2 regions of the Gilliamella sp. W8145 genome follow, and region 2 is predicted to be linked to the other one. Evidence: riboswitches for the same ligand, from Rfam matches in the RefSeq annotation. Region 2 holds a riboswitch; the other holds the start of a gene.
What was found. A riboswitch is a leader RNA that binds a small molecule or an ion and turns the genes downstream of it on or off. The one in region 2 is predicted to bind thiamine pyrophosphate.
Positions count from the first base shown of each region.

Region 1: it holds a riboswitch for thiamine pyrophosphate, as region 2 does, so the genes downstream of both, thiB (thiamine ABC transporter substrate binding subunit) here and H3T80_RS01835 (TenA family protein) in region 2, are expected to answer to the same signal.

Region 1 covers NZ_JACFRC010000001.1:996,057-1,000,262, forward strand. Annotated here, with positions in the region: gene thiP (thiamine/thiamine pyrophosphate ABC transporter permease) at 1-1,001, opposite strand, end outside; gene thiB (thiamine ABC transporter substrate binding subunit) at 1,015-2,013, opposite strand; TPP riboswitch at 2,054-2,162, opposite strand; gene argS (arginine--tRNA ligase) at 2,324-4,057, shown strand; gene H3T80_RS04530 (putative quinol monooxygenase) at 4,117-4,206, opposite strand, start outside.
Region 2 covers NZ_JACFRC010000001.1:417,048-421,253, forward strand. Annotated here, with positions in the region: gene H3T80_RS01815 (SemiSWEET family transporter) at 129-392, shown strand; gene H3T80_RS01820 (hypothetical protein) at 853-1,083, shown strand; gene H3T80_RS01825 (DUF1161 domain-containing protein) at 1,221-1,601, shown strand; TPP riboswitch at 1,733-1,822, shown strand; partial or broken gene H3T80_RS01835 (TenA family protein) at 1,943-2,536, shown strand; gene asnA (aspartate--ammonia ligase) at 2,606-3,598, opposite strand; gene allD (ureidoglycolate dehydrogenase) at 4,168-4,206, opposite strand, start outside.

The DNA.
Region 1 (4,206 bases), 580 kb from region 2:
GAACCAAAAGCAATAATGATTGAAAAAAGTAAAGCTTGCTGTAATGAAAAGGTCAACAATGAGAATTGAAAGAAATAGATACCTTGAAACAGGATAGTCAGCATAGGTAACAATATAAATAATCCACCGATCAAAATTAGCACTGAACTAACAATTTTTAATCCTTTGGGTAAAGGTAAACGATAGTCTGTTTGAGTAAAGTTTACCGTTAATTTTTTATCGATTCTGTTTATCTTTTGCATTAATCCAATGAAGGCAATACAACAAACTAGTTGTAAACAGGCAAGTAATGCTGCTTGTAACAGATCAAAATCACGAATTGCTTGATAAATAGCAACTTCAAGCGTGGTATATTTAGGCCCGCCACCTAATGCTAAAACAATGGCAAAACTTGAAAAACATAACATAAAAATTAATGCCGCCATAGGTAATATTTGTCTACGCAGTAATGGCCATTCAATAATTTTAAAAAAAGTTACATTGCTAAAATTTAATTGCGCAGCTAAATGTTTTTGTTCAATAGGTACGCTTTGTAAGGTTTGATAAAATAGACAGCAGGCATAAGGGAAATTCAGAAATACATGTGCCAATAAAATGCCGTGTAAACCATAAATTGAAAATGAGAATGGTATGTGTAATATTTGGCAGATACTTGATAATAAACCTTGTCGCCCGTAAACCGATAGTAAACCAGTCACAACAACTAGTGTTGGTAATATAAAGGTAATAGGCATCATCTTCAATAACAACTTTTTACCTTTAAAATCCACTAAAGATAATGCCTTAGCCATTAATATGGCTGCGATTAGTGATAATAATGTCGACAATACAGCTTGGTAAAAAGTTATCCATATAATATGCAATATGTAACTATCAAAATAGATGCTTAAATTTCCTGACTGCAAGGCAAATTTCCAGATAGCGAGAAGTGCTGAACTTAATATGATTAAAATTAAACTAGCAGCACTGATACCTGGTAATAACGATCTGAATTTTAACATTAATAATACTTAACTATTTACTTATTGCTGACTGCCACTCACGAATCCAACCTTTTTGATGTTTTTCAATCTCTTCCGGTGTAAATTCTAGCGATTTATCAATGGTATTAATTTGCTTATAAGCATCGGGTAGATCGGTTTTAATAATTGGATACATCACATTTTTTTCAGCAAATTGACGTTGTATCTCAGGTGTTAGCAAGTAACGTAAAAATTGTCGAGCTAAATCAGCTTCTTGGCTATATTTAATGATGCCAGCCACTTCGACTTGGCGATAGTGACCTTCAGCAAAAATCGCGGCGGCGTAGTTATGATTATTTTCATTAATAATATGTGCTATCGGCGATGTGCTATAACTTAATACCAAATCCGCCTCATCTTTTAAGAACATACCATAGGCTTCACTCCAACCTTTAGTTACTGTGACCGTATGTTTAGCCACTTGTTGCCATGCATTTGCCGCCTCGTCACCATAGACCTTTTTCATCCAAAACAATAAACCTAGTCCTGGAGTGCTGGTTCTAGGATCTTGATAAATGATTTTCCAATTAGCTTGGTTTTCGACCAATTCATGTAATGAATGAGGAGGATTTTTAATCTTATCTTGATTATAGATAAAAGCGAAATAGCCAAAATCGTAAGGAATAAAACTATCATCCCACCAATCGGTATTGAGGTTATCGGGTTTACTAATTTGATGCGGAATTAAAATATCCGCTTGCTTGGCTTGTGCTAATAGATTGTTATCTAATCCTAAAATAACATCAGCATTTGTTTTGTCGCCTTCAAGGCGAATGCGATTTAAAACAGATACGCCATCTCCCAATGTGACAACATCAAGTTGGCAATGACATTGCGCTTCGAAGCCTTTTTTAATTGTTTCACCCGGCCCCCACTGTGACATAAATGAATTGTAACTATAAACGGTTAGAGTTGGTTGTTGTGCATTAGCTAGATGACTAAATAGTGAAAATGAAAATATAACAGATAGTAAAAAGTTTTTACGAAACATTTTGCCTCCAAAGTAATGTGTAAAAGACAAAAGGTTTGAGCAGATATAATAACTCAAATCCCTCCGCTGGCATTATCCAGTTCAGGTTCGACGAGTTATGTCAGTTTTTCTGACACTCTCAGCCCTTCAGGGCACCCCGTTGAGAACGATGAGTAGTTTAGTGGTAGCAAATAGAATTGTAAACAGGCGATGTGTTGATAAATACAAATTTAGACAAATTAAAACAAGGTAAGATTACAGGCAATCAGTGACAATTGTTGTGTTTGTCGGTATTATATGCCTCATTTTATGATTATTGATTAGGTACAATGTGAACATTCAACAACTATTAACGCAACGAGTTTCGCAAGCAATGATTATGGCTGGTGCAGATAAAAACTGTGATGCTTTAATCAAGCAATCAGCCAAAGTTCAATTTGGTGACTATCAAGCAAATGGTATCATGGCTACCGCTAAAAAATTGGGTATGCCACCACGCGCATTGGCAGAAAAAGTATTACAACATCTGGATATTGAAGATATTGCCGATAAAGTAGAAATTGCTGGACCGGGTTTTATTAATATCTTTTTAAAAAATAGTTGGATTGCCGAGCAGAACGAAGTAGCATTAAGTAGCGATAAATTGAATATCACCTTACCGGCTAAACCACAAACTATTGTGGTTGATTACTCAGCACCAAACGTAGCAAAAGAGATGCATGTTGGTCATTTACGCTCAACGATTATTGGTGATGCGAGTGTTAGAGTCTTAAATTTTCTTGGCCACAATGTGATTCGAGCTAATCACGTTGGTGATTGGGGAACGCAATTTGGTATGTTAATCGCTTACCTTGAAAAAATGCAAAACGAACAGGCCAACGATATGGATCTATCGGATCTAGAATCTTTTTATCGTGCAGCAAAAAAACATTATGACGAAGATGAAGTCTTTGCTGAAAAAGCCCGTAATTATGTCGTTAAGCTTCAAGGTGGTGATGAGTATTGCCGTGAAATGTGGCGAAAACTGGTTGATATTACCATGACGCAAAATATTGCCACATATAAACGACTCAATGTCACACTTTCACTAGAAGATACCATGGGTGAAAGTATCTATAACAGTATGCTTCCGGGCATTGTTGCCGATCTTAAACAGAAAAAATTAGCCGTTGAAAGTGAAGGCGCTATCGTTGTGTTTTTAGATGAGTATAAAAATAAAGAAGGCGAACCAATGGGTGTTATCATCCAAAAACGAGATGGTGGTTATCTTTATGCAACAACCGATATTGCCTGTGCAAAATACCGTTATGAAACGCTACACGCGGATCGTATTTTATATTATACCGATTCACGCCAACACCAACATTTAGAACAAGTTTGGGCGATTGTGCATAAAGCAAAATATGTCCCAGAATCTTTAAAACTTGAACATCATATGTTTGGTATGATGTTAGGTAAAGATGGTAAACCATTTAAAACGCGTTCAGGTGATACCGTTAAACTAAATGATTTACTCGATGAAGCAACTGAGCGAGCAGCAACATTAATTAAAAGCAAAAATCCTGATCTTTCTGATACCGAGCTGGCTCAAGTGGTTGATGCAGTTGCCATTGGTGCGGTTAAATATGCTGATCTATCCAAAAATAGAACGACTGATTATGTATTTGATTGGGATAATATGCTGTCATTTGAAGGCAATACAGCGCCTTATTTACAGTATGCCTATACCCGTGTACTTTCAGTATTTAAAAAATCAAATATCAATGAAGACAATCTAGATGGTCATATCGATTTAGGTACTGAAAAGGAACGCGTATTAGCAATTCGTTTGAATCAATTTGATGAAACAATCACAACTGTTGCCGCCGAAGGTACGCCACATGTTCTTTGTGCGTATCTGTATGATATCGCTACCCTATTTTCAAGTTTTTATGAACACTGCCCTATTTTGGCCGCAGAAAATGAAAGTTTAAAAGTTAGCAGATTGAAACTGGCCTTATTAACAGCCAAAACGCTTAAAACGGGTTTAGATATGCTTGGCATTAAAACCGTTGACAAAATGTAAGCTTATTTGCCACCGATATGATTAAATATCGGTGGTTTTATTGGTGTTTATTTATCCGCTTAGACATCAACCTGTTTAGCTATACAAATCGATAATCCATCAACACGCTCCTTAGCAAAATTAGCAAATTCAACTAAATATGGCGTTGT
Region 2 (4,206 bases):
TTTGCCAGTTATTTTTTATCATTTTATTTACATAAAATTGTCTAAAAGCTAGGTAGGACAAGGTTTAATTCGCTGATTATCTATGATAGATTAATTTCTCCATTCACATTTAAGCAGGCAGGTTGATCTTGAATCTTTCCCCTAAAGCTTTCCATTATTTAGGCGTCGTTGCAACGATTGCATCATTAGGCATGTATGTGTCATATATCCCACAAATTATCGACAATCTTCATGGTTTTAAAACCAATCCAACTCAACCATTAGCAGCAGCAATTAACTGTTCATTATGGGTTTGTTATGGATTATTACAACCTAAAAAAGATTGGCCGATTGCTATAGCTAATTCCCCTGGTGTTTTGTTTGGTTTAATTGCGTTTTTTACGGCATTGTAAATATATTGTTATACTTCTTTGTATTATTTCAATACAGCATAATTTAAACCTTATGCTGTATTTTTTTATCAAAATTTTATCAAATTGTTAGATGATTTCTGTTGACAAATATAGAGTATTTATTTTCAAAAATAGGTTTTTATATTGCAGATTAAATTTTAACCTTGAAGTTAAATTAATAAATATCAATCAGTTATAGAGTTATCAACAGGTTTGTTAAATACTTATCAAATAATTAAGTGAATAATTCACAAGTTAGTTTTGAATAAATGAAAAAGTTTTGTTTGTGTTATTTGATTCAATCATTGTCATCTATTTGCGATTCGATTATATTGGAGATCCGGCTGTTTATTAAACAGAGTTTATTTTTTAATACTCTTTTATATTGAGTGGTGATGTTATTAATTTAGATGTCGACTTAATCGTATGAGCGTTAAAGATATAAAATAAGGAAATCAAAATGACTAACATTAATCTTTCTGACGATTTAATAAAAGATTTTATCTATTCTATGTACCGTAAAGAAGTATTATTAAATTTAAAAGGGGTTGTTTTGACTGATGAAGATCGTAAACAACTTCATGAAAAAAGAGATTTTGTTAATCGATTGTCTGAAACTGAATTAGCCGATATTCGCTGTTGGGTTTTAGATAAATTGAAAGTACTTGAAAGCCAGCATAAGCAAGATTAATCGGTTAGAATCTTGTGCTAACTTCATTAATAAATTGATAAAATTTATTTATCATATTGCTTATAACGATATGGACAGTTTTATCAATCGTTTTACAATGCAACAAGACTTATTATTTATAATTTATAGGAAAGGGTATGAAAAAGTTAGTCGTGGTTTTATTGTTAGGTCTTCCAATGGTTGCCGCTGCTTCTAATTGTGAAGAAATTAGTGCCAGTATCGCTGAGAAAATCAAAAACAATGGTGTTGATGAAAACAGTTTTCAATTAAATTTAGTTCCATCAGAACAAGCTGAGCAAGGCGTTGCAGGTAAAATTGTCGGATCGTGTGACCGAGGTCAACAAAAGATTGTATATATTCGTTCACAAGATAATTCGGTAACAACTGAAGCAAAACAACAAGAGTCTTCAATTTCTAATCAGCAAGCCGAAAAAGCTGAATTAGAGAAATCTTCTCAACAAGAAATAGTAGCGCCATCTTCAGAAGATAATCAGCAAATTGACTCGAAGACAGAATAATTACTGATTATTAGCTACAGTTATAGAAGATCTATCGGTTAGTTAATGAAGAACATTTGAATAAATAGTAACGGCTAATAAACTATTATTTTTACAAAAATTGTTAGTTATTTTCTGAGCTATTATTCATCTGTATTTATCCGGGGTGCCTTAGGCTGAGATTATACCCGTTGAACCTGATTCGGTTAGTACCGACGAAGGGAGTATAAAACACGCTTTTCTGCAAGTCTGTTGTACTCCTTAATTACTAATTTTTATAAAAAGGAGTCGTCATGTCGTCATTTTATTCACTTATTCAATCATGCCAAAATGATTGGAATAACTATATTTAACATGAGTTTATTCAAAAATTAGGTAAAGGTACAATAGATGTTGCCTACTTTCAACACTATTTAAAACAAGCTTATCTTTTCCTTATCAATTTTTCCTGAGCATGGGGATTAGCAGTGTATAAAAGTCATGATCTGGCTGAAATCAAACAATCTTTAAATAACTTGAAAGCAATTGTTGAAGTTGAACTAGACTTACATATTGAATATTGTAAAAAGTGGCAAATAACTGAGAACGAACTTAACCTATTAACTGAAGCCAAAGCAAATAGTGAATATACGGGTTATGTATTGGATGTCGGATTACATGGGGATATATTAGATTTGCATATTGTATTAGCGCCTTGTTTAATTGGTTACGGTATGATTGCTGATTGGCTAACCAAACAACATTGGTATGATGCTAACAACAATAGATATAACAGTTGGGTTAACATGTATGCTAGTAAGGAATTCCAACAAACAATGCAAAATGAAATTGCGTGGATTGATCAGCGCTTAGTAAATTTAGATGCTAGTCGCATTGAACATTTAACAAAATTATTCAGGCAAGCAACTAAACTTGAAATTGGTTTCTGGCAAATGGGATTAGATAAAAGTATTTAAATAATAAGCATACTTTACCACTCTGGGTAAAGTATGCTGAATTTGAACTATATTTAAACAATGTTTAAACTAAAGTAGTTTTGAATAATCTTGTTTGGTGGCATCGTCCCAAACACTTGCTTGTACTTGGCCAATATGTTGTTGCTGTAAAAGTAACATGGTTAATCGTGATTGGCCAATTCCACCACCAATTGTTTGTAAAAAATCACCATTAGCTAATGCTTTATGCCATGCATATTGAAGGCGATCTTCATTATTAGTCAGTTTTAATTGTCGTTTTAAGGTTTCTGGATCGACACGGACTCCCATTGATGAGATTTCAAAACCACTATTTAGCACAGGATTCCAAACTAAAATGTCACCATTTAAGCCTTTTGAACCCATTTCATTATCACTACTCCAATCATCATAATCAGGAGCACGTACATCATGTTTTTCATTATTTGATAATTCACCACCAATACCAATTAAAAATACGGCGCCTAACTCTTTGGTAATTGCATTTTCACGCTCTTTCGGTGATAAATTTGGATAACGTTTTAACAGCTGTTCACTATCCATAAAGGTAATTGTTTCGGGTAAAAAACGTGATAAATGATATTTTTCAGAGACTGCTTTTTCAGTCGCTTTAATCGCACTATAAATTTTTTCAACCGTTTGTTTTAAATAAGCTAAATTGCGATCTTCGGGACGAATCACTTTTTCCCAATCCCATTGATCAACATAAACAGAGTGAATAGGCGAAAGTTTATCTTCATCCGGGCGCAGAGCCTTCATATTAGTATAAATGCCTTCACCAACAGGAAAATTGTGCTGACTTAACGTTTTACGTTTCCATTTAGCTAGTGAATGAACAACTTCGAATTGTGCATTAGGAATACTTTTAATATTAACTTGAACGGCTTTTTCGGTACCTGACAAATTATCTTGAACGCCATCACCAATTTGACTCAATATTGGTGCTTGAACTTCAATTAATGATAGATTATTTGCTAATTGCTCGGCAAAAAATTGTTTAACAAAATTGATTCGTTGTTGCTGCTCTTTAAATGATATTGTCATGTTTAGTCTCGAAATATAAAAAAATTTGTGTTGTTAAATTAAACTAGAAAGCAGAAATATGCAAGTTTAGTTAACTGGCTTAAACTAAAGATCAAAAACTATCTCAATTACTTCTAAAATATATTTTTACTAATAACTATTTATGATGTTTTTACAAACTAATTATCTTTTATCTATTGCTAATAATTAGTGTCAGGACCACTTAGTTATTAAATCAGCTTACACTAAACATAAAAGTTTATTGTTAGCCAATCAGTTTGGTGTGTTTTATTTAACGACCTTAGCAACGTGCTGATAACTGAGTGAAATTAGCATGGCAAACAAGGATGTTTGGCAAGGCTGTGTTTTGTCAGGAACAAATCACCCCCGGTGCGTTAATAGCGAACGCAGGCGGAATGCAGTCACCTAGTGACCACTTGCGTGGTCGCTGCAAGAGTTGGTAAAGAATAGTTGCGTAAACCCTCTTTACTCGGACGTAATCGCCATTTAAAAATAGCCACCAAATAACAAAACGTCCGAAACTCAGCGAATATAAAAAATTTGAGGAGAGGGGTTTTTAAACCTCGATACTATTCCGCAAATTTATTTTTATGATCATATCGATTATA